Regions from separate parts of the Cupriavidus sp. 05L310 genome, predicted to be linked through region 1. Evidence: predicted binding sites of a transcription regulator. Region 1 holds the regulator's gene; each other region holds the start of a gene.
What was found. The regulator LexA, encoded in region 1, represses DNA repair genes until DNA is damaged. The targets are predictions, from matches to a motif close to ACTGTATNNNNATACAGT.

Region 1 (10,140 bases):
CCAGGAACATTGCCACGGTACCCACAACGGAAAGTATACGCATTAGCCAAGGCGCCAGCCGAAGAACCCCGCGGCCCACGGCTCGCGCGAGGGTGGAGGCTTTCTGACTAAGATACAGGCCGGCATCGTCGAGCTTGACGATGCCGGCCACTAGCCCGTAGACACCCACTGTCATGACGAGGGCGATGGCGGACAGCACGGCCACCTGCGTACCAAACGGCGCGCCGGAGACGGTCCCCAGTGAGATCACGATGATCTCGGCGGACAGGATGAAATCCGTGCGCACCGCGCCGCGGATCTTCGCCTTCTCGTCAATTGCTGAATCCGTCGGAGGATCTTGTGCCTGATGCTCGCCAGGAGGATCTACTTCGCTCCGTGACTCTCCGTGCATGAAGCGGTGCGCGATCTTTTCAAATCCTTCGTAGCAAAGGAACGCGCCGCCCACCATCAGCAGTGGCACGATCGCCCAAGGGGTCGCAGCACTGATTGCGAGCGCAGCCGGTACCAGAATCGCCTTGTTGCGCAAAGAACCCACCGCAACCGACCACACAACCGGCAACTCGCGATCGGCTTTCACGCCGCTGACCTGTTGCGCATTGAGGGCAAGATCGTCGCCCAGGACACCAGCGGTCTTCCTGGCAGCCACCTTGCTCATGGTTGCCACATCGTCAAGGATCGAGGTGATGTCGTCGATCAACAAAAGCAGGCTGGTGCCGGCCATATTTCAAGCTCCCATGTCGGTGCTGAGTAGGAGAGGCCCTTCAGGTGATCAAGGCCGCATGGCAAGATATTGCCATATGGAAAGACGGCGATTGATCCCATACCCACTCTATTTGGGGGCGATCCTGGCGGTTCGCCTTCAGTGGGCTGTTAGCTTGCAGGCTAAAATCGAGCGAGAACCGTTCGCTTCCTCGGCCGTAGGGGAAATATCTAAAATCAATGCTTGTCGCGTCATTCCTGTTGCGCGGCTTGGGCGTCGCGTCGTGGCAGTGGAGCCAACTCGCGAATTGCGTCAGGAGGGGCAGCGCATCCATTCGAGTTTGCCCATCGAATGGCTGGATGACGAACTGCCATACCTAGTGGGTATGCGATCCAGGCAAGAGCAGTTCGATCTGATTTGCTTTTGAGATGGCTGATTTTTACTGTGAACCTGTCGCACGATGCTTTGCCAGGCGCCTTACTGCGGTACTCAACGGACCTGCGGTGGCTGACGATCCCCCCGCTATCGGTCGGCCCAGGTGTAGCCGTGATAGTCAGGAGACGCGCCTGTTAAGCGTTGGCAATCGCCCGGCGATAATGTTCAGCGGAGTCCAAAATCGCTTGGTCAAGGTTCGCTTGTGCAATCGCCATCGTGTGAGATGCTCCTGGCGCTGAGCATCTAGGCACCTCGTAGAACTTTGATTCCGCACTCTCATTCGCTCGATGAGGCTCATGCCTGGCGCTTCTGGCTATGCGCGCTGGTTTGCCGTCATGCTAGGATTTTGCCAGGCTCTGGGAGATAGCCATGGTTCAAAAGCTGTTCCACGAATTGCCCGTGAATGAACGCGGCGACTTTGAATCCGCCTGCGCGCGGCATGGATTTGTTCGAGAAGACTTCGAGGTGAGCGAGGAAGAGGGCATTTCGCGAGGCAGCGGGGCGAGTCATATCCCCCGGAAAATCACTGTCGCCCGAGTGGGCGGAGACGTCCAAGTCTATCCCGCAGCTACCGGCATTTCGTGGACAGTCGCATTTGAACGAGATCTGGAGCGCGGCGAATTTGGATTCCCTCTTGCGGACTAGCTAAGGGATGGGAGAGGTCGCTGCGTGGAAGAAACGGGGGAGGGGTATGCTGAAGCAGGCTAGATCGAGCCGGTGGTGCTGACACCGGCGGTTGCAAGTATTCCCACCGTGGGAGGATGGCGGGAATGGAACCCGGCTTTGGGATGCACAAATGAAAACAGCGCCTTGGTTAAGGCGCTGTTTTGCAGGGCAAATTCTTGGGGTGGCTGATGGGACTCGAACCCACGACGACAGGAATCACAATCCTGGACTCTACCAACTGAGCTACAGCCACCGTAGAGGTTGCTCAGCTGGCTGCTGAGCAACGAAGAACAAGATCATACAATACCAAAAGGCGGATGGCTAGCACTCTGCACAAATTTTTTCTCTGCGCTGCCTTATGCGATTTCAGCCGGTTAGGTCGGTTACCGCGACGCGCGCAAGTGAGTGCTGCCGTAACCCACCTATGAAAGCTTGGCCGACTCCTCCAGCTCAAGCATGCGGCAGATGGCTGCCATGCTGCCCACCATGGTGCGTCGTTGCGCACCCTGGTAGATACGCACGCCTTTGGATTGGCGGAATGGTACGGGCTTGACGGGGCGGCGGGCGGAGAGGCGGTTGGCTGGCAGCATGGCTACACCTGGTGACTTGCAACAACAGTTAGCGGTGCCCGACTAGCGGGCGGCGTTGGCACAATCGGGCGTCGGCGTGATACGGGCTTGCCCGCCTCAGCCGCACTCGTCAGAAGCCGCTGGGTCGGATCAAGCCGACGGCGATACCTTCCAGAGAGAATTCTTCGCGGCCGGGGCGCACGATGATGCTGGGGAAATCGGGATTCTCGGCAATGAGTTCGATCGAGTCGCCGCGGCGGTTGAGGCGTTTGACGGTGACGTCGTCTCCCAGTCGCGCAACGACGATCTTGCCGTTCGGGGCCTCGCTGGCACGCTTGACCGCAAGCAGATCGCCATCGAGGATGCCGGCGTCCCGCATGCTCAGGCCACGTACCCGGAGCAGGTAGTCAGGTTGCACGTCGAACACCGAAGCGTCGACCTGGTATTGGCGATCGATGTGTTCTGCGGCAAGGATCGGGCTACCGGCCGCGACGCGCCCGACCAGGGGCAGCGTCAGTTGCATCACGCCGGCCATTGGCAGCGAGAATTGGTCTGGTAGTTCTGAGTCGCTGCGCGAAACCTTGAGCCGGATGCCGCGCGAGGCGCCGGGGGTGAGTTCGATTACGCCCTTGCGGGCCAGAGCCCTCAGGTGTTCCTCGGCAGCATTGGGCGATGAGAAGCCGAACTTGGCGGCGATCTCGGCGCGTGTGGGCGGAAAGCCCGTGTGCTGGAGGCTGCTGCGAATCAGATCGAAAATCTGCTGCTGTCGCGGTGTCAGGGTCGCCATGGTCGCCGTGTTGGAAAGCACTGTATGTTTAAACAGTATGCTGTGATTTTATACAGTATCGAGTGAAGTGCAAGCGGAATTTTGGGAGTTTGCGCATCGACAGGTGCGTCAGGCGAGGCTCGCCGCGCCGTGCGGCGTGAGCCTGGGCGTTACAATTCGCGGCACTTGCAGCCTAATTTTTCGCTCGCTGCTTAACCTTTCTGGCTTTCGATCTCTATCTCGCCATGTCCCTCCTGCCTCGTGTCGTCGTGCTTGCTACCGGTGGCACCATTGCCGGTTCTTCATCCAGTGCTGCCAGCAGCGCGAAGTACCAGGCGGCCACGGTGCCTGTGACGGCGCTGCTTGATGCTGTGCCGGCGCTCGGTGCCGTGGCCCGCGTCGAGGCGGAGCAGGTGGCGCAGGTGGATAGCAAGGACATGTCGTTCGTCCTCTGGGCCCGGTTGGTTGAACGCGTTGCGTTCTGGTCTGCGCAGGCCGATGTGGCGGGCATTGTGATTACCCATGGCACCGATACGCTGGAGGAGACGGCAATGCTGCTGCATCTGGCATGGGTGGGCACGGTGCCGGTGGTGCTGACGGCGGCGATGCGGCCTTCGACCTCCCTGTCGGCCGATGGTCCCTTGAACCTGCTGGACGCGGTACGGGTGGCTGCCAGCGCCGGGGCGGCGGGCAAGGGCGTGCTACTGGTGATTAATCAGGAAATCCATGCCGGGCGGGATGTGGTGAAGGGACATACGTCAGCGGTCAACGCTTTTGTGTCGCCGCTGGCTGGCCCGATCGGGTTCGTGCAGGACGACCTCGTGCGATTTGTCCGTGCGCCCCGGCTGTTGCCGGACCGGGCCTGGGCCGTGCCGTGCAAGTGGCCGCAGGTGGAGATTATTGCTAGTTACGCGGAGCCCGGCCGGTTGGTGGTGGATGCTTTGGCGCAGGCAGGTGTGGCGGGGCTGGTCGTGGCGGCCGCAGGCAACGGGTCGGTTCACCAGTCGCTGGTCGATGCGCTGGTGGACGCGGCCGGGGCGGGAGTGGCCGTGGTGCGTAGCTCGCGCACCGGGGCAGGGCATGTGGCAATGCCGGCACCTCCACGACCGGCTTCAGGTGCCTTCGTTTCTGCAGGCGATCTCAATCCATATAAGGCGCGCGTGCTCCTGATGCTGGCCCTGGCGACAACGCCCGGACTGGCTGCGGATCCCGCTGCGTTGCAGGCGCTCTTCGCCGAAAACTAAGGCGGCTTGCTCCAAAAGGCAAAAGCACGCTATACTTTAAGGCTATCCAACCTTGCTGCACCGGACATGGCGCCCGGGCGGCTTATCCAAAAGGAGCGTCAATGCGTCATTACGAAATCGTATTTATCGTCCATCCGGACCAGAGCGAACAAGTTCCGGCCATGATCGAGCGTTACAAGACGCTGGTCACGTCGCAGGAAGGCCAGATCCACCGTGTGGAAGACTGGGGCCGCCGTCAGATGGCCTACATGATCCAGAAGCTGGCCAAGGCTCACTACGTTTGCCTGAACATCGAATGCGGCAAGGAAACCCTGGCTGAACTCGAACACGCGTTCAAGTTCAACGACGCGGTGCTGCGCCACCTCATCGTTCAGACCAAGAAGGCCGAAACCGCACCGTCCCCGATGATGAAGGAAGTGCAGCGCGAAGAAGCCCGCAAGGCCGCGCAACAGACCAGCGAAGTCCAGGCCGCCTAAGTGCGGACTGTTGTGGTTGCCGTGGGCGTTGAACGCCGCGGCGGCAAGTGCGGGCATCGGTGCGGGAGAGTGCGTTGAACCAGCTAAGGCTCTGCGCAACGCTCGCGGAACGCGATGCCTTGCGTTACACCCCGGCCGGGGTCCCCGTTGTCAACTGCATCTTGCAGTACGCGGGCGAGACGGTCGAGGCGCAAACGCCCAGGCAGGTGGAATTCGCCATCGCCGCCATGGGAATCGGTCAGATCGGCCAGCGGCTTGAGCGGACTCCGCTCGGCGCGATGCTCGACTGCGAAGGATTCCTGGCCCGCAAGCACCGCAACAGCAAGGCTCTCGTCTTTCACATCACTGGATGTAAAGCATTCGAAAAGGATTGAATCATGGCATTCGTCAAACGTGACAACAAGAACAAGAAGCGCTTCCAGCAGCAAAACCCGCTGTTCAAGCGCAAGCGCTTCTGCCGCTTCACCGTGGCTGGCGTGGAACAGATCGACTACAAGGATCTGGACACCCTGAAGGATTTCATCGGCGACAACGGCAAGATTACCCCCGCCCGCCTGACCGGCACCAAGGCGCACTATCAGCGTCAGCTCGATACGGCTATCAAGCGCGCGCGTTTCCTCGCGCTGATGCCTTACACCGACCTGCACAAGAACTGATCGGCCCTAGGTCCGTTAAGGAGAAAACACGATGCAAATTATTCTGCTTGAGAAAGTCATCAATCTGGGCAACCTGGGTGACATCGTTCGCGTGAAGGACGGCTATGCCCGTAACTTCCTGATCCCGAACAAGAAGGCCCGCCGTGCTACCCAGACCGCTATCAGCGAGTTCGAAGTCAAGCGCGCTGAACTGGAAAAGGCAGCTGCCGAGAAGCTGGCCGCGGCCCAGGGCGAAGGCGAAAAGCTGAACGGCCTGACCGTGCAAATCACCCAGAAGTCGGGTGTGGACGGCCGCCTGTTCGGTTCCGTCACCAACGCCGACATCGCCGAAGCGCTGGCTGGTCAAGGCTTCAAGGTTGAGAAGGCGCAAGTGCGCCTGCCGAATGGCCCGCTGAAGATCGTCGGCGACCATCCGGTCAGCGTTTCGCTGCATACCGACGTGCTGGTCGACGTGACGGTTTCCGTCCTGGGCGAACACGTCTAAGCACTGATCTCGCTACCGGTCCCGCTTGCCTGTTGGGCTGGCAGGGCCGGTTGCCGGTATCGGGCTTGACCAAACAAAAAGGCAGGAGCGTTTTGCTCCTGCCTTTTTGTTTGGCCGCTACCCTCGTTTGCATCATTGCCACAGGGCTGGTTGTCCCGCCGTCACTTGGCCGGACGCGGTAACAACCGGCTGCGAATTCTCCCCCGGCTGTCTGGCGGCGACCGTTATAATCCCTTCCCATGAACGCGCCCGTCGCAGACCCCCAACTAGATAATCTCAAGGTTCCACCGCACTCCATCGAGGCCGAGCAATCGGTGCTGGGTGGCTTGCTGCTGGACAATGCCGCCTGGGACCGTATCGCCGATTTCCTGTCCGAAGCGGACTTCTACCGCTTCGATCACCGGATGATCTTCCAGAGCATCTCCCGGTTGATCGCCGCCACCAAGCCCGCCGACGTCATCACTGTCTACGAGACGCTTCAGGTCGCTGGCAAGGCGGAGGAGGTGGGCGGGCTGGCCTATCTGAATTCGCTGGCGCAGAACACACCTAGTGCTGCCAATATCCGCCGCTATGCGGAAATCGTGCGCGAGCGTTCGGTGCTGCGCAAGCTGGTCACCGCGGCCGACGATATCGCCAGTGCGGCCTTCGCCCCCAAGGGGCGCGAAGTGCGGGAACTGCTCGACGAAGCCGAATCGAAGGTGTTCGCCATTGCCGAGGAGGGCTCGCGCGGGCAGAAGGGCTTCCAGGAGATCCAGCCGCTGCTGACGCAGGTGGTGGAGCGCATCGACGAGTTGTACCACCGTGACTCGAGTACCGACGTGACGGGCGTGCCGACGGGATTCATCGATCTGGACCGCATGACCAGCGGCATGCAGGCGGGCGACCTGATCATCGTTGCCGGGCGCCCCTCGATGGGTAAGACCGCCTTCTCGCTGAATATCGGCGAGCACGTGGCGGTGGAGCAGGGCCTGCCCGTGGCGGTGTTCTCGATGGAAATGGCCGGCACACAGCTGGCCATGCGTATGCTTGGCTCGGTCGGCCGCCTGGACCAGCACCGCCTGCGTACCGGCCGCCTGCTCGACGAGGACTGGCCACGGCTTACACATGCCATCCAGCGCATGAACGATGCCCAGTTGTTCATCGACGAAACCCCGGCGCTGAGCTCGATGGAACTGCGGGCCCGCTCGCGGCGGCTGGCGCGCCAGTGCGGCCAGCTTGGCCTGATCATCATCGACTATTTGCAGTTGATGTCGGGTTCGGGCGGCGGTGAAAACCGCGCGACCGAAATCTCGGAAATCTCGCGTTCGCTCAAGGGGCTGGCCAAGGAACTCAACTGTCCGGTGATCGCGCTCTCGCAGCTGAACCGAAGCCTTGAGCAGCGGCCCAACAAGCGCCCGGTGATGTCCGACTTGCGTGAATCCGGCGCTATCGAACAGGATGCCGACGTGATCCTGTTTATTTACCGTGATGAGGTCTACAACCCGGATTCGCAGGACAAGGGCACGGCCGAAATTATTATCGGTAAACAGCGTAACGGCCCCATCGGGACCGTGCGCCTGACTTTCTTGGGTCAATTCACGAAGTTTGACAACTTCAGCGGCGGCCCCGCTTTCTTCGATAACGATACCTGAAGCCTGTCCTGGCGCGGCTTGCCGGGCATCGTGGCTCGGCTGCGATGGTGGATTGTCCATGCCGCTTGTCAAAGTCCTCCGGCTTCGCTCCACAACCCTGTAAAATATTGCGTTTTGATGACAGCCGCCCCAGGGCGGCTGTCATGCAATGCGTACCTGCCTCATTCAGCAATAACCCGCGGCGCCCCCGCGCTTCGACAAGGAACATTCCATGTTCGGCCGATTCATGCCCACCGAGGGCAAGTTCTTCGAATACTTCAACCAGCATGCCGATTGCGCGGTGACCGCCGCCCGCGAGCTGGAGGTGCTGGTCAACGATCTGCCCAATGCCGAGGCGCATGCGCGCCGCGTGCAGGCCACTGAAAAGAAGGCTGATCGCATTACGCACGACACGATCGACCTGCTGCACAAGACCTTCATCACGCCGCTGGACCGCGACGAGATTCACAAGCTCATCACCACCATGGACGATATCCTCGACCTGATGGAAGACGTGGCGGAAACCATCTCGCTGTACGACGTGACCAGCCTGACGGACGAGGCGCGCAAGCTCGCCGCCATCTGCGTGCAGTGCTGCGACCAGGTCAAGATCGCGGTCGGCCTGCTTGAAGACATGAGCAATGCCAGCGCGATCCTGAAGACGGCACAGCAGATCGACCAGCTCGAGTCCGAGGCCGATCGCGTAATGCGCGCGGCGATGTCCAAGCTGTTCCGCGACGAGACGGACGTCAAGCGCCTGATCAAGCTGAAGGCCATCTACGAGCAACTGGAAACCATCACCGACAAGTGCGAGGACGTTGCCAACATCATCGAAGGCATCGTCCTGGAAAACGCCTGAGGCACACATCGGAATGCAGACCATACAAATGAGCTTGTGGGTGATCGCCCTGCTGGTGGCGCTCGCCTTGCTGTTCGATTTCATGAACGGCTTCCACGATGCCGCCAACTCGATTGCCACGGTGGTGTCGACGGGCGTGCTCAAGCCGCACCATGCGGTGGCGATGGCCGCCATGTGCAACGTGGTGGCTATCTTTATCTTCCACCTCAAGGTGGCGGCCACGGTGGGAACCGGCACGATCGACGTCAATATTGTCGATCACTATGTCATCTTCGGCGCCCTGATGGGTGCCATTGCCTGGAACCTGATCACCTGGTACTACGGCATTCCCTCGTCGTCCTCGCACGCGCTGATCGGCGGCCTGGTTGGCGCCGCGGTGGCCAAGAGCGGCACCGGTGCGCTGGTTGGTGGTGGCTTGCTCAAGACCGTGGCCTTTATCGTGATCTCACCGCTGCTGGGTTTCCTGCTCGGTTCGCTGATGATGGTGATCGTGGCCTGGACGTTCTTTCGCACGCCGCCGTCGCGGGTGGACCGCTGGTTCCGCAGGCTGCAGCTGATCTCGGCCTCGCTCTACAGCCTGGGCCACGGAGGCAATGACGCGCAAAAGACCATCGGCATCATCTGGATGTTGCTGATCGCCAGCGGTCACGTGGCGCAGGGCGGCGCGGAGCCGCCGGTCTGGGTCATCGTTTCCTGCTACGTGGCGATCGGCATGGGTACCATGTTCGGTGGCTGGCGCATCGTGCGTACCATGGGCCAGAAGATTACCAAGCTCAAGCCGGTAGGCGGCTTTTGCGCGGAGACCGGTGGCGCGATCACGCTGTTCATCGCTTCGGCGCTGGGCGTGCCGGTGTCGACCACGCACACCATCACGGGCGCCATCGTCGGCGTGGGTTCGGTGCAGAAGATGTCGGCGGTGCGCTGGGGCGTGGCGGGCAACATCGTCTGGGCCTGGGTGCTGACCATTCCGGCTTCTGCCTTCATGGCAGCCATCGCGTGGTGGATCGGCCGGCACGTGCTCTGAGCGATCGGACACCTCTTCGACAAGAATGCAAAAAGCCAGGCGCAATGCCTGGCTTTTTGTTTGTTGCGGTGCGGGAGAGCGTATGCCGTCAGCGATTGGCGAATGCGGCGATGGGGTCGTCGTCCACCGGCACCGGCGGCACAACCGATGGCTGCGGCGCCGGTGAGGCAGCCGGCGGCGGCGTAAACCCTGTCGCGACCCGTCGGGCACCGTTGTAGCGGGAGGCCCAATAGGATTTGCTCATGTCCTCAAGGCGCACCGTGCCGCCGGTGGAGGGTGCATGGACAAAGCGGTTCTGCCCGACATAGATGCCGACATGCGAATTGGCGCGGCCCGTGGTATTGAAGAAAACCAGGTCGCCCGATGCCACCTGGCTGCGCTCCAGCGCGACTCCGCGATCGCCCATGGCTTCGGTGGTGCGCGGCAAGTTGACGTTGGCGGCGCGCAGCACGACATAGCGCACCAGGCCGCTGCAGTCGAAGCCGGAGTCAGGCGTATTGCCGCCGTAGCGATAGGGCGTGCCAACCAGGGACATGGCCTGGATGGACACTTCTTCGAGCCCGGCGCTGGGATCGACCATGGGCGGGGCCGATGCCCGGGACTGGGCGCCGGGCCGCGTCGGCGGAGCAGAGGCGCAGGCGGCAAGCAGCA
Region 2 (10,140 bases), on a different contig from region 1:
CCATCCTCTGGCGCAGGGCGGCGTCCCCGCTCGCGGGGACCGGCTGGATCCTAGCCATGCTGCAACTCCTGCAAGAAGGCCGCGTAAGCCGAGGTCATGAAGCCCGTACGGCGCACCAGGAAGGTGTGCGCCGTACGTACCGGCACGGTCTGCAGGTTCGCCGCGCCGGGGTGGAGCGCCAGCAGCGATCTTGGCAGGATGGCCACTGCCGATCCCGCCGTCACGCAGGCAAGGATGGCGTGGTACGAAGCCAGTTCCAGCACATTCAGCGCCAGCTGCGGGCCTTTGCCGCTGGCAAGCCAGGCTTCGGCGCACATGCGATAGGTGCAGCCACGCGCGAACGTGGCCAGGCTGCGCAGGGTGATGTCTTGTGGCGTGCGCACCGGCGGATGGCTGGGCGGCAGCACCAGCAGGAGTTCTTCGGAAAACAGGAAGGTGCCTTCCAGGCCGGGGCCGAGTACGTCCATGTCGAGTGCATCCGGCGCGCCTTCCGACGGATGGGCCACCAAGGCGCAATCGATGCGATGCGCCAGCAGGGAATCGACCAGGGCCTGCGTGGTGCCGGTCTGGATCTCGATCCGCACATCCGGCCACTTGCCGTGGTAGCGCGCCAGTGGCCGGGGCAGGCGGCTGGCGGCCGAGCTTTCCATGGAGCCCACGCGCAGCGTGCCGGAGGGCACATCGCCGCGCATCGATTGCCGGGCTTCCTCGGCGAGCGCCAGCAGCCGCTCGGTATAGCCCAGGAAACGCTGGCCCTCGGGCGTCAGCGTCATGCGCTTGCTGTCGCGCAGGAACAAGGCGACGCCCAGTTCCTCCTCAAGCTGCTTGACGCGGGTGGTCACGTTCGATTGCACGCGGTCCAGGGCCTTGGCGGCCCGGGTCACGCTTTCCTCCAGCGCAACGGCCCGGAAGATCTCAAGTTCGGCCAGGTCCACGGCAATCCTTTCACTAAGTTTGTTCTCAAAAAGAGAATGTATTCAGGATAACTATCATTGATGGGGATGAATAAGTCAAGAAATCCCTGATGCTGGCAGGGTGGACGCGCCGGGAAGGTCCCGAGGGCTGGCGGCCAGCCTTGGCGCTCAGCGGCGCGTGGCCGGGCGCTTGCGGCCTGGGGAGGCAGCCGGCGCAGGACGGTAGCGGGCGCGCAGGGTTTCCAGGAGCAGCGGCAGCGCGGGGGCCGGATTGCTGGCGGCATAGACCACGGCCACGCCGATCCGCAGGTCTGCCTGCTCCTTGAGTTCCTTGTAGACCACACCGGCGCGCGCCATCGCCTGCAGCGAGGAAGGCACCAGCGCCACGCCCTGCCCATCGGCGATCAGGCCCAGCAGCACATGGTGGTCCGCCGGTTCCTGCACTCGCTGCGGTGCATAGTCCAGCGCGCGGAAGACGGCCTCGTAGTGGTCGAAGTAGGCGGGATTCAGCCGCCGCTGGCCCCAGAACAACGGATCGGCTTGCAGTTCCGGCAGTGAGATGCGCTTGCGCCTGGCGAGCCGGTGCGCGGCCGGCAACGCCACCACCAGCGGGTCGTCGAACAAGTGTTCCACCGCCAGTTCGCCGGTGGCGGACGGCAGGCCGATCAGCGCCGCGTCGAGCGCGCCACGGCGCAGGTCGGCAATCGATTGCTGCGATATCTGGCGTTTCTGCAGCAGCCTGATCTCCGGCGCCTGTGCCTGCAATGCCGGCGCGAGCCAGGTGAACAGGGCGGCATCGAACACGGTGGTGATGCCCAGCCGCAGGCCGTGGTTGCGCGTGGCGCGCTGCCGGGCTCGGGCGAGCAGGGCATCGGCGCTGGCGAGCAGCTCGCGCGCCTCGGGCAGCAGGCGGCTGCCCGCGGGCGTCAGTGCTACGCCATTGCGATCCCGCTCGAACAGGCGCGCACCGATGGTTTCCTCCAGCGCCTGGATCTGCCGCGTCAGCGGAGGCTGCGTGATCGACAGCCGTTCCGCCGCGCGGCGAAAGCTCAGTTCGTCCGCGACGGCCACGAAATAGTTCAACTGCCAGAGTTCCAGGCGGCTTTGCATCGGATGTCCTTGTGATACGCCAAAGGTATCACGCCGAAGGCATTGGCGGCGCGCGAACGCGCTCGCTAAGCTTGCCTCACTGTCCTGCCGACGGCACCGCGCCGCCAGGACCTCCCGATGCGAATCAAAAAAAGGAAACCGCATGAATACGCAGACCATGACACTTGGCCGCGCCCAACTTTCCGCCATCGAACAGACGGACGAGCCGTCCCTGGTCGAAGCCTTGCGTGACATCGCCCCTGACCTGGCCAGCCTGGCGATCGGTTTCGTCTACGGCGAGATCTACCCGCGCCCAGGACTCGACCGGAGGCACCGGCAACTCGTCACCGTCGCGGCGCTTGCGGCCATGGGCGGGCTTGAGCCACAGCTCAGGTTCCATCTGGCCGGGGCGCTGCATGCCGGTTGCACGCCGGTCGAACTGGTCGAACTGATGAATCATCTCGTGGTGTATGCCGGGTTTCCCGCGGCGCTCAACGGCATCGCCGCCGCAAGGGAAGTCTTCGCGAAGCAGGGCGTTGCCGTGAATACCGGCACTCCCGCGCCGGACCAGGGCGGATCGCGCTTCGAGGCGGGGCTTGCCCGCTTGCGCGAGATCGACGGCGAAGTGGGGGAGCGCGTGCTTGCCTCGCTCGAGGACATTGCGCCCGACCTCGGTCGTTTCATCATCGAGTTTGCCTTCGGCGATATCTATACCCGGCCCGGCCTCGACCTGGTCTCGCGGGAACTGGTGACCGTGGCCGCGCTGGCAGCCATTGGCTCGGCCACGCCACAGCTCAAGGTGCATATGCACGGCTTGCTGAACGTGGGTGGCTCGCGTGAGCAAATGGTGGAGGCCATCATTCATCTCGCGGCATATGCGGGTTTTCCACGCGCGATCAATGCCGCGCTGGCGGCCAGGGCGGTGCTGGCGGAGCGCCCGCCGGAGCGGCATTGACGGGTGAGCCGCGCTAACGCCGTGCGGGCCTCGGCACGGCCTGCTTGAACGGCTTCAACAAGCTCGGACGGACTGCGGCTGCGGGGACCGCGCCGGTGCCGGCCGCGCCAGCAGTTGCCGGATCGAGGCAAGGTAGCGGTCCCCGACCTCCCGGCTGGCGCGGCTGGACTGGGCGCGCAGCGTGCGCCGGGACGGCGGCGCGATATTCAGGCTGCGGCAGATCGTGGAGAGATACGGCTTGCGTTCTCCCGCCAGCCGCTGCGCGGCCGCTTGCACCACCGCATCGCCGACGCGGGCGCGCAGCCACGCCAGGACCTGCCTGTCGTATTCGTTCTGTACCCGGACAAGGTGTTCCATGATGGGCTCCCGTGAATACTGTTCATCCATACAGTTACTGTAAATATATACAGTAATCTGCGTTTTTCAAGGATGAGATACGGGCAGCCCGCTTCGGGCGGAGCAGATTCGCCTGGCAGAGCGCGGGGCGCGCTACAGCACCATGCAGGCAGCCGCGCTTGCGCCAGGACGTTGGGGCACCCGTGCCTGCCCGGCGGGCCGCTTCTCGTGACGGCGGCGCTGGCTAGCTTGCTGGTTCCTTTCCGGGGCCTCGCGAGGTGCGTCCGCACCCGGTTTGGGCACATGGGTGTCTCGCAGCGCCGGATGGTGTTTGTCCACCCAGCGGGCCGCCCGCCATAGCGCGAAGATGCAGGCAATCGCGTAGCTGCAGTAAATGAAGGTGAGCACAGGCACCTCGCTCCGCGCCCGTCTAGGGGCGAGTGGTTTGGGAAGGTGCGAGTATGCGCAAGATCACTATCGCAGGGATATCACTCGATTGGGGGGAGCTGGACGCAGCACTTGCCGCAAAGCCAGCCTGCTGGCCGTACCAGCGCAAATGCGGATGCCAGGCGCGACAATTGTTTGCAGTTAGCCCGGCGCGGCTGGCGGGTTTTCCATGCCTGGTCCTCCTCCGGCGGATCGGCGCGGTACTCCAGCAGGTCCCCCGGCTGGCACTGCAGCGCCTCGCAGATTTTCTCCAGCGTATCGAAACGGATACCTTTGACCTTGCCGGATTTCAGCAGGGAGAGATTGGGCATCGGTGATGCCGATGTACTGGGCGAGCTCGCGCGATTTCATGAACACCGCCACCACTACCGCCACCAACAACACCGCAGCCACCACAGCCGTCGCATGGATTGCGGCGGGCATTCTGCTTGCCGGCTGTGCGCCGACGCAGCTTGCCAGCCCGGACGCAACGGTGGTCAGGATCTCCCACAACGAGCCGGGCGGCGGATGTGACGCAGCGCGCCGGCCGGACCGGCAGCGGCATCACGCCAGTGCGACGCTCAGTGCGCTCTGGGCAGAGACCAGGTGGCGGCCACGGCGGCGGCGGTAGTTGCCATCCGAGTCCATCTCCCAGGTGTCGCGGTTGTCCTTCAGGTAGATCTTCAGGCCTTCCTCGATCACGCGCTTCTTGAGCGATTTGTCCAGCACGGGGAAGCACACTTCGATGCGCCGGAAGAAGTCGCGTTCCATCCAGTCGGCGCTGGACAACCGCACGTCCTCGGCCTTGTCGTTATAGAAGTAGAAAATCCGCGCATGTTCGAGGAACTGGCCAAGTACCGAACGCACCCGGATATTCTCCGACAGGCCGCGTATGCCGGGCCGCAAGGCGCAGCCGCCGCGCACGATGAGTTCGATCCGCACGCCGTCGCAGGATGCCTGGTAGAGCGCCTGGATGATAGTCGGGTCCATCAGGGCGTTCATCTTGGCAATGATCAGTCCCTTGCGGCCAGCCTTGGCGTGCTTGCCCTCACGGCGGATGGCGTCGAGCAATGCCGAATGCAGGGTGAACGGCGCCTGCCAGAAGTGGGTAAGCGTGCCGGGATGGCCCAGGCCGGTCAGCTGGGAGAACACGTTCGCCACATCCTCGACCATGGCTTCCTTGCACGTGAACAAGCCGAAGTCCGTGAAATTCCTGGCGGTCTGCGAGTGGTAGTTGCCTGTGGAGAGATGCGCGTAACGCCTGAGTTTTTTTCCTTCGCGCCGCACCACCATGGCCATCTTGGCATGCGACTTGTAGCCGACCACGCCGTACACCACATGGGCACCGGCTTCTTCCAGTTGCGCCGCCCAGTTGATGTTGGCCTCCTCGTCGAAGCGGGCCAGCAGTTCCACCACCACGCTGACTTCCTTGCCCCTGCGCGCGGCGCCGATCAGTGCCTGCAGCAGCGCCGAGTCGTTGCCGGCGCGGTACACAGTCTGCTTGATGGCCATCACATCGGGGTCTTCAGCGGCCTGGCGGATGAAATCCACCACCGGGGCAAACGACTGGTACGGATGGTGCAGCAGGATATCGCCGTCGCGGATGGCGCGGAACATGTCCGGCTGGCCCTGCAGCGCCTTCGGCAAGCCTGGCCGGCATGGCGGATATTTCAGGTCCTCGCGGTCCACGCTGTCGGGCACCGGCAGCAGCCGCACGAGGTTGACCGGGCCATTCACGGAAAACACCTCGGTGTCCTCCAGCCCGAACTGGTTCTGCAGGAACCTGGTCATCTCGTCGGAGCAGTTGTCCGCGACCTCAAGCCGTACCGCATCGCCGAAATGCCGCTGTGGCAGTTCGCCCTGCAGCGCATCGCGCAGGTTCTTGATTTCTTCCTCGTCGACGAACAGTTCGCTGTTGCGGGTGACCCGGAACTGGTAGCAGCCGCGCACATACATGCCGGGAAACAGTTCGCAGACGTGGGCATGCAGGATGGAAGACAGGAACACAAAGCCGTGTTTGCAGCCGGAGATCTCTTCCGGCAGGAGGATCACGCGGGGCAGGGAGCGGGGCGCTTGTACGATGGCCGCGCCAGCCTCCCGGCCGAAGGCGTCCTTGCCTTCGAGTTCCACCGCGAAGTTCAGGCTCTTGTTGAGCACTCGCGGGAAGGGATGCGCGGGATCGAGGCCGATGGGGGTCAGCACGGGCATCAACTCGCGGAAGAAAAAGGCGCGAATCCATTCGGCCTGTTCCGGCGTCCAGTGCGGCCGGCGCAGGAAGCGGATTTCCTGCCGGTCCAGCTCGGGAATCAGCACATCATTGAACAGGTGGTATTGCTCCGCGACCAGCTTATGCGTGCGTGCGCTGACCAGCGCATAGACCTGCCGCGTGTCCAGCCCGTCCGGCCCGCTGGCGATCGCCTGCAGCTTGATCTGTTCCTTGAGGCCGGCAACGCGGATCTCGAAGAACTCGTCGAGGTTGCTGCTGAAGATGCATAGGAAGCGCAAGCGCTCCAGCAACGGGATGTCGCAATTCTCCGCCTGGGCGAGCACGCGCCGGTTGAACTCCAGCTGGCTCGCTTCTCGATTCAGGAAGAGCTGCAGCGCGTTGGCGCCGATGTTGGCGCTCGCGCTGGCAAGGAAGTCCGACGGAACGCCGCGAACATCACTTGGTGCGAGAGGGAGGGAAGGGGCGATCTCTAGTGGAGCAGCCGAGCCTTCTTCCATGATGCGCTTGAATCCTTCTTTGGAATGGGCCATCGCGCGCCGATGGCCTGTTGGATAGATATTACCGCGCCGCGCGGCGATTGAGGAGTGGAACTGTGGGCGAAACACCGCACATTTCTTCCAGTCGCCGGCGGGAATGGCAAAAGCGCATACGCAAGATTTGTTCCATGTTCTCTTCCCGTGCAGCGGAAGTGGATTGCGGCCAAGGGCGCTCACATGCATGATGGAGCCCTGCATGGCAACGCTGCAGCGCGCATTGTCCGCTTCACGCGATTCGCTACCTGGAAAGTCAAATCCTGGAATCCAAATGGAACTGATCTACGTTGCGGACCCGATGTGCTCGTGGTGTTACGGCTTCGGCAAGGAATTGTCCGCGCTGGTGGCGCGTTTCCCGGATCTGCCGCTGGGCGTGGTGGTCGGGGGCCTGCGCGCGGGGGCCACGGACATCATGGACGACGCGGCAAGGAATGTGCGCCTGCAACACTGGGCTCGGGTCGAGCAAGCCAGCGGCATGCCATTCAACCGCGAAGGCCTGCTGGCGCGCGAAGATTTCGTCTACGACACGGAGCCGGTGTGCCGGGCGGTCGTCACCGCGCGCATCCTCGCCGGGCAGGGCAACCTGCTCGCCGTATTCGATGCGCTGCAGCATGCGTTCTACATGGATGCCCTGAATACGACCGATGCCGGCGTGCTGGCCGGCATAGCATCGCAAGCGCTGACACGGCTCGGGTACGGCATCGATGCCGCTACGTTCGAGGCGGCGTGGCGCGCACCTGCGACCATCACCGAGACGCACGCGGACTTTGCCCTGGCACGTTCGTGGGGCGTCACCAGTTTCCCCACGCTGCTGTTGCGCGTTGGTAGCGAACTCCACGGCATCACGACCGGGTACGCTAGTGCCGGCATGATCGAGCACCGCCTGGCGTCCGTGCTGGAGCAATTGGCGGCGCGCGCCTGACGCAGGCCTGCCTGTCACCACCACGGTGACGCTTGGCTACGATGATCTATTGCCTGGGCGGCTGCTAATTCCCTTCTGCGCCATTCTCCACTGCCGGCGCCTGTTGCCTTGTCTATCCGGCCGCCAAGCGGAACGACCCCAAGAGCGGGCCAGTCTGGCTTGTCAGCGGGCAGGGCCCAGCAGGTTGGCCTGCGGTTCGCCGAAGTTGCCCAGCCCGGGCTCATTTCCTTCATCCGTTACAAAATACGGGTGGCAATGTCGTTTTGTGCTTTTTGAGTATCATTTTCGAGTGATGCTGGTGAAGCAGCGCCTCTGTTGGCATCTTGCATACGTACTATCACCTAATGCTGCGATGCGTCATTCCTTTTGCTATACTAGGGAAAACCCGATGAGGGTTATCCCTGAAAGGAAGAAAGCCATGAACTCGCAATCCGATATCAAGATGACCGACCAACTCGAACGCGAACTGATTGAACGCGAACTCGGTCCCCGCAGCCCGGCCTTTATCGATGACGTGAAGAGCGCCATCGCCGCCGTGCAAGACGTGTTTGGCCGCCTGCAAAGCCAGGCTCGCAAGGCAAAGATCGTTTTCGCGAACGGCTGATTGCCGAATTGCCAGAGCACCGACATCAAGAAGCGCGAATCAAGAGTAATTGCTGCTGTAGTGCACTGTAGTTAGCTATTGTTTGTTGTTGATGTGTGTAGTCTTGGTTTGACGGCTGTATCACTGCCGCTCGCGCCGCGCCCCGGCGCGCGTTGAAAAGCGAGGGCAGGCACTACGTGAAACCGGCGTGGATGTTTCCACGCGGCAAGACCGGCCAACGCGTCGCTCCATGGAGCGCAACGCTTCTTGGCCGGTTTTTTTATTTGATACTCACCAGGTCGCGGTTAGCGCTCACCGGCTTCCACTTTCGGCTGCCGCCTTCCGGGTAGACCAGTCTCCCTGCCTTGTGAGTTTGCCTAACAACGCTTGCCAGGCGTTTTCCTTTTGAAGCCGTGCGGGATGGCGTTATCGTGGAGGCCCCTGTCTTCTGCGGCACTCCGCGCTCGCCATGCTGTCGCCCCGCCTCGTCCTTTGCCTGCTGATCACCTATCTGGTTTGGGGCACGACCTATCTCGCAATCCGCTTCACGCTGGAGAGCTTTCCGCCGTTCCTGATGATGGGCTCGCGCTTTGTCTGCGCGGGCCTGCTGCTGGCGTTGTGGCTGCGGTATCGCGGTGCTGCCATGCCGACGCTGCGCCAGTTGCGCAATTGCGCCGTGCTGGCGGGTTTCCTGCTGGTCGGCGGCATGGGGCTGACTGCGGTGGCCGAGCAGACCATTTCCTCCGGAGCGACCACCGTGATGATCGGCGCGATGCCTATCTTTGGTTTGTTCTGGGGATTCTGCTTCGGCGGGCGGCCGCGCTGGTATGAGGGGCTGGCCATCGCGCTGGGCAGCCAGGGCATCCTGGTGCTGACCGGCGGCGCGGAATTCCGCGCGAGTGCCACCGGGGTTGTGGCATTGCTGACGGCCATTGCCAGCTGGTCGTTCGGCTCGCAGCTCGCCAGGCACCTGGACCTGCCACGCGGCGCGGTGGCGTTTGCCGCGGAGATGCTGCTGGGTGGGGCAATCCTGCTGGCGCTTTCCGCTGCGCTCGGCGAACCCTGGCCGCGTACCGTCAGCAGCCAGGCGTGGTGGGCCTGGGTTTATCTGGTGGTGGCGGGATCGCTGGTGGCCTTTTCCGCCTACATGCATCTGGTGGCGAACGTCTCGCCGACGATTTCCAGCAGCTATGTCTATGTCAACCCGCCGGTGGCCCTGGCTGTAGGCGCCTGGCTGGGCAGCGAGCAGATCGCGCCGCAGACCCTGGGTGCGGTGGCGCTGATCCTGGGGGCGCTTGCGGTGCTTAGCCTGGGTACCTGGCGCGGCGCGCGGGCGGTCGCGGCGACGTGACTTCAGGAGGCCGGAGGCCGCCCGAGGCAACTGGCGGGGCGGCGGCTCAGGATTCGGATTGTTCTTCGATCCACATCGACAGGCGTGCCTTGTAGGCCTGCTGGATATGCCGGCGCGTGATTTGCTCGGCGAGCGCGGGCTCGCGCTGTTCCAGGGCTTCCACCAGTGCGATGTGGTCTTCGTAGGAAACCTGCGCGCGTCCCGGCAGCGCCAGCGTGGTGCGGCCCAGCAGCGCCATCGACTCGTGCAGGGAGCGTAGCGTCTTGAGCAGGTAGCGGTTGTGCGCGCAACGGTGCAGGGTTTCGTGGAAGAGCCGGTTGTTGGCGGCGAGCTTGTCGGGCTGGTCGGCGATGGCGAGGTCGCGCTGGACGATATCGCGCAGCAGCGAGATTTCCACATCGGTGGCGTGGCGCGCGGCGAGCGCGGCGGCGGTGCCTTCCAGCACCTCGCGCATGACATAGAGCTCGCTGACCATGCTGGCGTCGAGTCGCGTCACCATCATGCCGCGGTTGGGCTCGTTGACGACGAGGCCTTCGGACTCCAGGCGCGATAGCGCTTCGCGCACCGGCGTGCGCGACAGTCCCAGCGTGGCCGCCAGCTCCACTTCGCGCAGGCGGGTGCCGGAGGGCAGTTGCCCAGCCTGGATGGCGTTGCGCAGGTGCTGGTAGGCCCGCTCGGCGCGGGGCAGGGAATCGTCGGGACCGGTGCCGGCAGCGCCGGCGAGATCTGCGGAAATCATGGGAGCGGTCGAAACCGTGGTCGTTATGTGTTGTTGTCGTAATGGCGCAAGGCGCGGCAGCCGGG
Region 3 (10,140 bases), on a different contig from region 1:
CGGCGTCACGGATATTGAACACGTCGCCGGCAAAGGCCTGGATCGCGGTGGTCGGCAGCACGCCGGCCAGCTCGGTCAGGTGGGTGCAGCCCGACACGCCGGACAGGCGCTCTTTCACCGCCTTGCGGAAACCCTTCATCAGGTTCAGGCCGATCAGCTTGCGATAGGCCGGGCCGATGGTGTCGCACTGGCCGGGATACGGTACCCAGTCGGAACAGGCGTCGGCGTCCACGACGTTCATGCGCAGGTCAATGGTGATGCGCAGCCACAAATCATGCAGCGGCTCGCCCAACGGGCGCACGCCACCACCGGCAAGCGGGATCTCGCGGGGCTTGGTGTCGGTCAGGCGCGCTTCGATATCCCATAGGCCATCGTCCCTAAGATAGGCCTCGGCCGTGATGGCACGGCGGTGGCGCAGGGCGCGATTGACGGGCGGGGAAAGCGGCATAACACCAGGCAGGAGCGGGAGAAAAGGACGGCTGGGCCGGAAAACCGCAGGATTTTAACATGCCGGACAACTTTGGCCGGGAACAAACTGCACCCAGGGCTGTTGCCGGGAATTGTCGTGTGACGGGCAAGCGCTGTGGAGCGTCAAAATGCGCGGATGCGCGGGACTGAACCGGTGCCCGGATCACATGCGGTCAGCGCGGAATACGCCTACTGGCAAAACAGGTATGCGCACCGCGCCGGTGCAAGACGCCATCGCGGCATCACTTCGGACCGCGATCCGGCAGGTCCGCCCACGGCATCAATCGCTGCCGTCCAGCCACTCATCCGCCCCCTTGATCACCTGGCTCACCACCGAGCGGGAAAAACCGCGCGCCACCAGAAAGCGGATCTGCCTGGCCTTTTCCTCGGGCGTGGCGGGTGGCGTGCCGAAACGCTTCTGCCAGACCGCGCGGCCACGCTCCAGTTCGGAGCCGCGCAGGCGCTCCTGCAGGTCGGCGAGCTGTTCGCCGCCGAGCTGGTGGGTGCGGGCTTCCTGCATGACGCGGGCGGCGCCATAGCGGCTGGCGCGCCGGTGCACCAGGCTATCGACGAAGCGCTCGTTGGACAGCCAGTTCTCGCGCTCCAGCGCATCCAGCAATTGCTCAAGGGCTTCGGGCGATTCGGCGTGCGGGGCCAGCTTGCGTGCCAGCTCCGCCCGGCTGTGCTCGCGCCGCGACAGGTAGCCTACGGCGCGGGCCTTCAGGGAAAGAGGGGGACGGGTGGCCATGAGGATGGAGCTCGGCAGTGTGAGCTCGACATCGAGCTGTGAAAATGCGCTTCAAAAACGCAAACCGGGGCGGCGCGCGTCGCTGCGCGTGCCGCCCCGGGCGGGGTTCGCGGCCGGGAGCGCCCCGGCCGGCGAAGCTCAGTCTTCGGCGGTGGCCACAGCGGCGGCCGGCGTGCCATTCATCAGCACCACGCCCAGCGATTCGCGCACCTTGTTTTCGATCTCGTCGGCGATATCGGGATTTTCGCGCAGGTATTCACGCGCGTTGTCCTTGCCCTGGCCGATCTTCTCGCCCTTGTAGCTGTACCAGGCGCCGGACTTCTCGACGATCTTGGCGTCCACGCCCAGGTCGATGATTTCGCCCTGGCGCGAGATGCCCTGGCCATACAGGATGTCGAAGAAGGCTTCGCGGAACGGCGGCGAGACCTTGTTCTTGACCACCTTGACCTTGGTTTCGTTGCCGATCACCTCGTCGCCCTTCTTGATCGAGCCGATGCGGCGGATATCCAGGCGCACCGAGGCGTAGAACTTCAGCGCATTGCCGCCGGTGGTGGTTTCGGGCGAACCGAACATCACGCCGATCTTCATGCGGATCTGGTTGATGAAGATCACCAGGCAGTTGGTGCGCTTGATGGTGCCGGTCAGCTTGCGCAACGCCTGGCTCATCAGGCGGGCCTGCAGGCCAGGCAGCGAATCGCCCATCTCGCCTTCGATTTCGGCCTTGGGCACCAGGGCCGCCACCGAGTCGATCACGATCAGGTCGACCGAGCCCGAGCGCACCAGCGCATCGGTGATTTCCAGGGCCTGCTCGCCGGTGTCCGGCTGGGAGATCAGCAGATCGCCAACCGCCACGCCCAGCTTGCTGGCGTAGTTGACGTCGAGCGCATGCTCGGCGTCGATAAAGGCGCAGGTGCCGCCCAGCTTCTGCATCTCGGCCACGACCTGCAGCGTCAGGGTGGTCTTGCCCGAGGATTCCGGACCGTAGATTTCCACCACGCGGCCGCGCGGCAGGCCGCCAACGCCCAGCGCGATGTCCAGGCCCAGCGAGCCGGTGGACACGACCTGGATATCCTGCTCGACTTCGGCATCGCCCATTTTCATGATCGAGCCCTTGCCGAACTGCTTCTCGATCTGGGCCAGCGCGGCCGCCAGCGCCTTCTGCTTTTCGGCGCTTACGCCAGCACTCGCCTTCTTGCCGTCATCCATGGTCGTCCTTCCGTCAATGGTGTATAAATAGGCCGCATGTGGCGCGCCACCCGCTTTTTTCGGGCAACCGCCCAGCCCGCGCCGCGCCGCGAACTCCTGATGACGATGAACCTGGCAGCAGGGGCAAACATTGGGGCGAACGTTCGGTAAAAAACCAGTACAAATTCGGTAAAGCCCGGTTTGCATCGGAGACAAATCGAATGCGACCGGCATAAGCGGGTACTGTATAAAAAAACAGTATGCTTGGCAAGTCCCGCCCGCGTCATTTGATGGAAAGGGGCGACACAGCCGGGCCAGGGTGGAGACAACCATGCGTATTCTGATCGCCGAAGATGACGATGTGCTGGCAGATGGCCTGACGCGCTCGCTACGTCACTCGGGCTATGCCGTCGACCATGTGGCCAGCGGGGTCGAAGCCGATTCCGCGCTGTCGACCCAGACCTTCGACCTGCTGATCCTCGATCTCGGCCTGCCGCGCATGCCGGGGCTGGAAGTGCTCAAGCGGCTGCGCACGCGCGGCGCCATGCTGCCGGTGCTGATCCTGACCGCGGCCGATGGCGTTGACGAACGTGTCAAGGGCCTGGACCTGGGCGCCGACGACTACATGGCCAAGCCCTTCGCGCTCTCGGAGCTGGAAGCGCGGGTGCGCGCGCTGGTGCGGCGCGGCACGGGCGGCGGCGCCACGCTGACCCACCACGGCCCGCTCGCCTTCGACCAGGTCGGCCGCATCGCCTACCTGAACGATCAGATGCTGGATCTCTCGGCGCGCGAAGTGGGATTGCTGGAGATCCTGCTCACCCGCACCGGGCGGCTGGTGTCGAAGGAGCAGCTGGTCGACCACCTGTGCGAATGGGGCGAGGAAGTCAGCAACAACGCCATCGAAGTCTACGTGCACCGGCTGCGCAAGAAGATCGAGGTGGGTGGCATCCGCATTGCCACGGTACGCGGGCTGGGCTACTGCCTGGAGAAATTCCAGGCCGCCGTGGCGCACGACTAGGAGTCGCCATTAGAATCGGAATCAGCAACAGAACCCGCGCCATCCTTGCTTCATTGCCTGCCGGCCACGCCGCCAGGCCCTGCCACACCTTTTCCCAATGAGCCTGCTGCGACTGCCCCGGCGGCGCCAGCGGCCCGCGCGCGCCGCCCCTCCTCCCTCCGCGCCTGACGAGATCGTCAGCGACGAAGCGCTGGCCGGGGCCCTGCCACACCTTGAAGACAGCGCCGGCCACCCGTCGCCGCGCTCGCTGTTCGGCGAGATCCTGGACTGGATGCTGGCGCCGCTGCTCCTGCTGTGGCCGATGAGCATTGCGGTGACTTACCTGGTGGCAAAATCGATCGCCAACGGCCCTTTCGACCGCTCGCTGGAAGCCAGCGCCATTGTGCTCTCGCAGCAGGTGCGCGAGGTCAACGGGCGCGTCACGCTGCAACTGCCGCTGTCCGCGCGCGAGATCCTGCGCGCCGATGAAACCGACAATATCTACTACCAGGTGGTGGGCACGCATGGCGAATTCGTCGCCGGCGACAACGACATGCCGCTGCCAGGCGAAGACGACCGCGGCCATGCCGGGCTGGTCTCGCTGCGCGACGACCGCATCGCGGGCAACGACGTGCGCGTGGCCTACACCTATGTCGATCTCGAGCAGGGCGGCGACGCGCAGCCGGTGTTGGTGCAGGTTGGCGAAACCCTCGACAAGCGCGCGCGCCTGGCCAACGAAATCATCAAGGGCGTGATCCTGCCGCAGTTCGTGATCCTGCCGCTGGCGGTGGTGCTGGTGTGGTTCGGCCTGACGCGCGGGCTGGCCCCGCTGACCGCGATCCAGCAGCGCATCCGCGCACGCAATCCCGGTGACACCAGCCCCATCGACGAACACGCCGCACCGCAGGAAATCACGCCGCTGGTGGCCTCGTTCAACGACCTGCTGGCGCGGCTCGACGTTTCCGTGCAGACGCAAAAGCGCTTTATCGCCGATGCCGCCCACCAGATGAAAACGCCGCTGGCCGGGCTGCGCATGCAGGCGGAACTGGCGCAGCGCGAACAGTCGCCGGAGGAACTGCGCAAATCGCTGGCGCAGATCGCCGGCAGCTCGGAGCGCGCCGCCCACATGGTGACGCAGCTGCTGTCGCTGGCACGCATGGAAAACCTGGCCGGCGCGGGCAACATGGCGCCGCTTGATCTGGCCGCCCTGGCGCGCGAAGTGGTCAAGGACTGGTTGCCGCAGGCCTGGGCGCGCCGCATCGATCTGGGCGTGGATGCCGACGACCACCCCGTGATGGTGCAAGGCAACCGCCTGATGCTGACGGAGATGCTCAACAACCTGATCGACAACGCCATCCGCTACACGCCCGCGGATGGCCACGCTACCGTGCGGGTCAGCGCCGATGCATTCGAGCCTTTCGCGTATCTCGAAGTGGAAGACACCGGGCCCGGCATCCCGGTGTCCGAACGCGAGCGCGTGATGGAGCGGTTCTACCGCGTACTCGGCACCAAGACCCAGGGCAGTGGCCTGGGCCTGGCCATCGTGCGAGAGATCGTGCAGCAGCATGGCGGCGACGTCAGCATTCTCGACCACGTCTACCAGACGGAGCCGCGCCTGGCCGGCGCCTGCTTCCGCATTACGCTGCGCCGGCCCTCCATCCTGGAGCCAGCATGAACGATCCCGATCACACACGCGGCGGGCGCGACCAGGCCGACCAGTCCGAACGGCGCGCCTGGCATCGCAACCTGCGCTGGATCGCCGTGCTGCTGTCGATCTGGTTCGTGGTCACCTTCGGCGTGGCCTGGTTCGCCCGCGAGCTGCGCTTCGATTTCTTCGGCTGGCCCTTCTCCTTCTGGGTCGGCGCGCAGGGGGCGCTGGTCGTCTACGTCCTGATGGCGGCGCTATATGCCTGGCGCATGAACCGCGACAATGACGAAGATGCCGACAACGGTGGCGCGCCCGCCCGGCAGCATGACGATGCTGCATAGCAAGAAATACAGACGCGCCCCTTAACACTGGTTCCGGTGCGATTTTCCGCGGCCGCGCGCGTCGCGGCGCAGCAATGCCAAGCCCGTTTTTTGCCTAGCGTATACCCCGAGCACTTTGCGGCGTACGGCGCGGAAATTGTCAGAACGCAGTAAGTTTCACCACCCACAATCCATTGCAACTTCGGAGGTAATCGTGCGTGCTAGAGCTGGAGCGCGCATGCGGCCCCGAAAGATTCCGATCACAAACGGAGGAGACAATGGCTAATGCACAGAACGTGGCGGTGCCCGGAAGCAGCGCCCAGAGCTCGGCAATGACCGCCGAAGAGAGGAAGGTGATTTTTGCCTCCTCGCTCGGCACGGTGTTCGAGTGGTACGACTTTTACCTTTACGGTTCGCTGGCGGCCATCATCGCCAAGCAGTTCTTCGCCGGGCTGGATCCGACCGCGGCCTTCATCTTCGCGCTGCTCGCCTTTGCCGCTGGCTTTATCGTGCGCCCGTTCGGCGCGCTGGTATTCGGCCGCCTGGGTGACATGATCGGGCGCAAGTACACCTTCCTGGTGACAATCCTGATCATGGGGGTCTCGACCTTCATCGTGGGCCTGTTGCCGGGCTTCAACACCATTGGCTGGGCCGCCCCGATCATCCTGATCGGGCTGCGCATGCTACAGGGCCTCGCGCTCGGCGGCGAGTACGGCGGTGCTGCCACCTATGTGGCCGAGCACGCGCCGCACGGCAAGCGCGGCGCGTACACGGCCTGGATCCAGACCACCGCCACGCTCGGCCTGTTCCTGTCGCTGATCGTGATCCTGGTGTGCCGCAACCTGACCGGTCCGAACTTCGACGTATGGGGCTGGCGCATTCCGTTCCTCGTTTCGATCCTGCTGCTCGGCGTATCGGTGTATATCCGCCTGTCGATGAGCGAATCGCCCGCCTTCCAGAAAATGAAGGCCGAGGGCAAGACCTCCAAGGCACCGCTGACCGAGTCGTTCGGCCAGTGGCGCAACCTGAAGATCGTGATCCTGGCGCTGGTGGGCCTGACCGCCGGCCAGGCCGTGGTCTGGTACACGGGCCAGTTCTACTCGCTGTTCTTCCTGACCCAGGTGCTGAAGGTCGACGCCACCACCGCCAACCTGCTGATCGCGGGCGCCCTGGTGATCGGCACGCCCTTCTTCATCTTCTTCGGCTCGCTGTCGGACAAGGTTGGCCGCAAGTGGATCATCATGGCCGGCTGCGCGCTGGCGATGCTGACCTACTTCCCGCTGTTCAAGGCCCTCACCCACTACGCCAACCCGGCGCTGGAACGCGCGCAGCAAAGCGCCCAGATCGTGGTGACCGCTGATCCGAAGCAATGCTCCTTCCAGGGCAGCCCGATCGCCCGCGAAATCGATTTCCGCAGCTCCTGCGACATCGTCAAGCGGACCCTGGCACAAGCCTCTGCCAGCTATGAAGTCGTGGAAGCCCCGGCCGGCACGGTGGCATCGGTGAAGATCGGCGACAAGGAGATTGCCTCCTTCAACGCCGCACTGGTACCGGCGGGCCACAGCTTCGACGACGCCAGCAAGAAACAGATCGCCGCGTTCAAGAAGCAGGTGGGCGAATCGATGGCCTCGGCCGGCTACCCGACCAAGGCGGACCCCGCGCAGATGAACACCATCATGGTGCTGGTGATCCTCGTCATCCTGGTGATCTACGTGACCATGGTGTACGGCCCGATCGCGGCCATGCTGGTGGAAATGTTCCCGACCCGGATCCGCTACACCTCGATGTCGCTGCCGTATCACATCGGCAATGGCTGGTTCGGCGGCCTGCTGCCCACCATCTCGTTTGCCCTGGTGGCCCAGAACGGCAACATCTACTACGGGCTCTGGTACCCGATCATCATCGCTGGCATCACCCTGGTCATCGGCTCGCTGTTCATCCGCGAAACCAAGGATGTGAACATCTACGCCAACGACTGATCCTGGCATCCAGGGCAACGAGCTCATGCACGACTGATCCGGTAATCAGTCGCTCCACCCGGCGGGCCACAAGGTCCGCCGGTTTTTTTTTGGGCGCGGCGAAGGCGCCTTGCACCCCCACAAAGTTTTTAGGAGAGGGTGTTGACAGGTCCAAATCCACATGTATAATAGCGGTCTTCGTTGGCGAATTAGCTCAGTCGGTTAGAGCGACGGAATCATAATCCGCAGGTCCGGGGTTCGAATCCCTGATTCGCCACCAGTATTTCTGTAGGAAATCAGTACTTGCCAGCCCCTTCAGGCCTCAGACCTGAAGGGGCTTTGCTTTTGGCCCTCCCGAAGTTTTCACTTTCGGAGCGCCAGCAATGATCAAGTTCTGCATGTTGTCCACCAAGGGCGGGGTCGGCAAGACCACGCTCGCCGCCTCCCTCGGCGGTCTGCTCGCCGATATGGGTCTGCGCGTCCTCCTCATCGACGCCGATATCCAGCCCTCCCTCTCCAAGTGCTACCCCGGATCCTGGAGAGCCGCCGGCACCTGCATATCGGCATGACCGCCAGCTACGTCGCCGACGATCTCATCCAGCCGCTGCGGCAGGGCCGTATCCTCGAGCTGCGGCAGACGCAGGCCGTGGTCGAGGACACCGCCACGCGCCGGCGCTGGGCCTTGCCCTATGCCGCGGTCATCGCCGATGCCACCGCTGCGGCCCAACCGTCACCGCAAACCTCTCCATCCCCGCCCCGTGCGCAACGTGCTGACTTCATGGTTGGTGACACGGTGGCCTTCACGGATCAGCACTTGCACGAGCGCATCGGCACCATCGTACGCATCAGCCAGAAGACTGCTTCTGTGCAGTGCAATCCCGATGAGGCCACTGGCGTGTCTCGTTTGCACTTCTGCACAAGGTCGTCGACCTCTGAGCTTCCAGCCTTCCATCAACATCTGTACGACAAACATGTCTAAACGCAAGATCGAGCCGGACCGCGAACAGCGAATCGAGATGGAGGTGGTCGTCGACGCCTACAACTCAGAGGAGCGGTCTATGGCATGGTACGACTACCTCGAGGAGCAACTCACCATTCCGTTTGAAGCTGAGGTTCGCAAGAGATCGCCAACCTCACCGCTCAGCCCCGGCGACCGGGCTCAGGTGATCGCAATAGCGCCGGAGGAAGTGTGCGAGACTGAAGCCTTCATGTGCATACGATGGAACAAGCGCAAGCTTGCTGTACCACTAGCGCAACTCGTGCCACTGGCGAGCGACGAGCTGACGCAGCAGTATTCCAAAGTCAACATGGGCTCTGCTGACGGATACGTTTCAATCGCAGATGACGCTGCATATGAGCCAGTGCCGGACAATCGATTTCACTGGCTACCTCGGGTATGGCCGCTTCCCATCTTCGAGGAATAGATCGATAAGCATCAGATTCAGAACAGACGGAAGGTCGCCGCGCCCCACACTGCATCAATCCGGGACGCGCAAATGCGGCTTAATTTGTAGCCGATGAGCCGCCGTTTGGCTCGATGCGACTCAATGAACGTCCACGGAAGACTCTGAACTTCGATACACCGGCTGAACGATTCCATCAATCCGTTGCATCGACCGGTTGAATCCTCAGTCCAAGAGCCGTCATTCACCGCTATGTTCGCCGGCCCCGCAGCCGGTACGCCCGGTGCGCCAGGGCCTGCCTTGCTTTGTGGCCGGTGGGCGCCGCAAAGCGCAAGCGGCTCAGAAAAGAGACAGCCCTGCGCGTCCGGTCGGCTATCATGCTGATCCTCTCCGAAGTGGCTCCTTATGATTTCCGTCCGTAATGTCACGCTGCGCCGCGGCGTCAATGTCGTACTCGACCGCGCGTCCGTCACTTTCACCCCCGGAGAAAAGATTGGTCTTGTCGGCCGCAATGGCGCCGGCAAGTCATCCTTCTTCGGCCTTCTCAACGGCACGCTGCACGAAGACAGCGGCGAGTTCTCGATTCCCGCCGCATGGAAGATGGGCCAGGTCGCGCAGGAGATGCCGGAGACCGAGCAGAGCGCGACCGACTTCGTAGTCGAGGGTGACACCGGGCTGCTGGCCGCGCAGGCCGAAGTAGCCGCCGCCGAGGCCAGCGACGACGGCATGCGCATGGCGCACGCCTACATGGCCCTGCACGACGCCGGTGCACACGATGCCCCCGCACGTGCCCAAGCGCTGATCCTCGGCCTTGGCTTCAGTGCTGAGCAGCTTAGCCAGCCGGTCAACAGTTTCTCCGGCGGCTGGCGCATGCGACTGCAGCTGGCGCGCGCGCTCATGTGCCCGTCCGACCTGCTGCTGCTCGACGAGCCGACCAATCACCTCGACCTCGACGCGCTGGTCTGGCTGGAAGCCTGGCTCAAGCGCTATCAAGGAACCCTGGTAATGATCAGCCACGACCGCGAATTCCTCGACGCGGTGACGCAGGTGACGGTGCACGTCGACAACGCCAAGCTCGTGCGTTATGGCGGCAACTACAGCAAGTTCGAAGACATGCGCGCTGAGCAGCTCGTGTTGCAGCAGGCCGCGATGGCCAAGCAGGTGGAAAAGATCGCCCACCTGCAGAAATTCATCGACCGTTTCAAGGCCAAGGCCTCGAAGGCGAAGCAGGCGCAGAGCCGGGTCAAGGCGCTCGAACGCATGGAGAAGATCGCACCGGTGCTTGCCGATGCGGAGTTCAACTTCGAGTTCAAGGAGCCCCTCAACGTCCCGAACCCGCTGTTGTCGATGCTGGACGCGAGCTTCGGCTACCCCGCGCCGGCCGGCGCACTGCCGGGCACGCCGCCCACGGTC

Region 2: AC1DS6_RS12795 (CppA family protein) is a predicted target of LexA. The motif match lies at 3,352-3,369, and genes of this name have one in related genera.
Region 3: recA (recombinase RecA) is a predicted target of LexA. The motif match lies at 2,644-2,661, and genes of this name have one in related genera.

Annotation. Positions count from the first base shown of each region.
Region 1 is NZ_JBFTOX010000067.1:45,151-55,290, reverse strand. It holds gene AC1DS6_RS35570 (DUF808 domain-containing protein) at 1-721, opposite strand, end outside; gene AC1DS6_RS35565 (hypothetical protein) at 1,505-1,780, shown strand; tRNA gene AC1DS6_RS35560 (tRNA-His) at 1,979-2,054, opposite strand; gene AC1DS6_RS35555 (hypothetical protein) at 2,224-2,391, opposite strand; gene lexA (transcriptional repressor LexA) at 2,501-3,157, opposite strand; gene AC1DS6_RS35545 (asparaginase) at 3,382-4,380, shown strand; gene rpsF (30S ribosomal protein S6) at 4,482-4,856, shown strand; gene priB (primosomal replication protein N) at 4,931-5,230, shown strand; gene rpsR (30S ribosomal protein S18) at 5,234-5,512, shown strand; gene rplI (50S ribosomal protein L9) at 5,544-5,996, shown strand; gene AC1DS6_RS35520 (replicative DNA helicase) at 6,236-7,627, shown strand; gene AC1DS6_RS35515 (DUF47 domain-containing protein) at 7,839-8,465, shown strand; gene AC1DS6_RS35510 (inorganic phosphate transporter) at 8,479-9,489, shown strand; gene AC1DS6_RS35505 (C40 family peptidase) at 9,578-10,140, opposite strand, start outside.
Region 2 is NZ_JBFTOX010000014.1:114,085-124,224, reverse strand. It holds gene AC1DS6_RS12815 (YbfB/YjiJ family MFS transporter) at 1-58, opposite strand, end outside; gene AC1DS6_RS12810 (LysR family transcriptional regulator) at 51-935, opposite strand; gene AC1DS6_RS12805 (LysR family transcriptional regulator) at 1,083-2,024, opposite strand; gene AC1DS6_RS12800 (carboxymuconolactone decarboxylase family protein) at 2,167-2,958, shown strand; gene AC1DS6_RS12795 (CppA family protein) at 3,013-3,315, opposite strand; partial or broken gene AC1DS6_RS12790 (helix-turn-helix domain-containing protein) at 3,927-4,092, opposite strand; gene ppk1 (polyphosphate kinase 1) at 4,285-6,477, opposite strand; gene AC1DS6_RS12780 (DsbA family protein) at 6,752-7,402, shown strand; gene AC1DS6_RS12775 (hypothetical protein) at 7,821-8,006, shown strand; gene AC1DS6_RS12770 (EamA family transporter) at 8,458-9,336, shown strand; gene AC1DS6_RS12765 (GntR family transcriptional regulator) at 9,383-10,075, opposite strand.
Region 3 is NZ_JBFTOX010000034.1:56,380-66,519, reverse strand. It holds gene AC1DS6_RS24160 (DUF2889 domain-containing protein) at 1-448, opposite strand, end outside; gene recX (recombination regulator RecX) at 749-1,216, opposite strand; gene recA (recombinase RecA) at 1,355-2,422, opposite strand; gene AC1DS6_RS24145 (response regulator) at 2,733-3,419, shown strand; gene AC1DS6_RS24140 (sensor histidine kinase N-terminal domain-containing protein) at 3,517-5,073, shown strand; gene AC1DS6_RS24135 (DUF4212 domain-containing protein) at 5,070-5,387, shown strand; gene AC1DS6_RS24130 (MFS transporter) at 5,645-7,345, shown strand; tRNA gene AC1DS6_RS24125 (tRNA-Met) at 7,528-7,604, shown strand; partial or broken gene AC1DS6_RS24120 (ParA family protein) at 7,708-7,869, shown strand; gene AC1DS6_RS24115 (hypothetical protein) at 7,890-8,303, shown strand; gene AC1DS6_RS24110 (calcium-binding protein) at 8,296-8,748, shown strand; gene AC1DS6_RS24105 (ABC-F family ATP-binding cassette domain-containing protein) at 9,133-10,140, shown strand, end outside.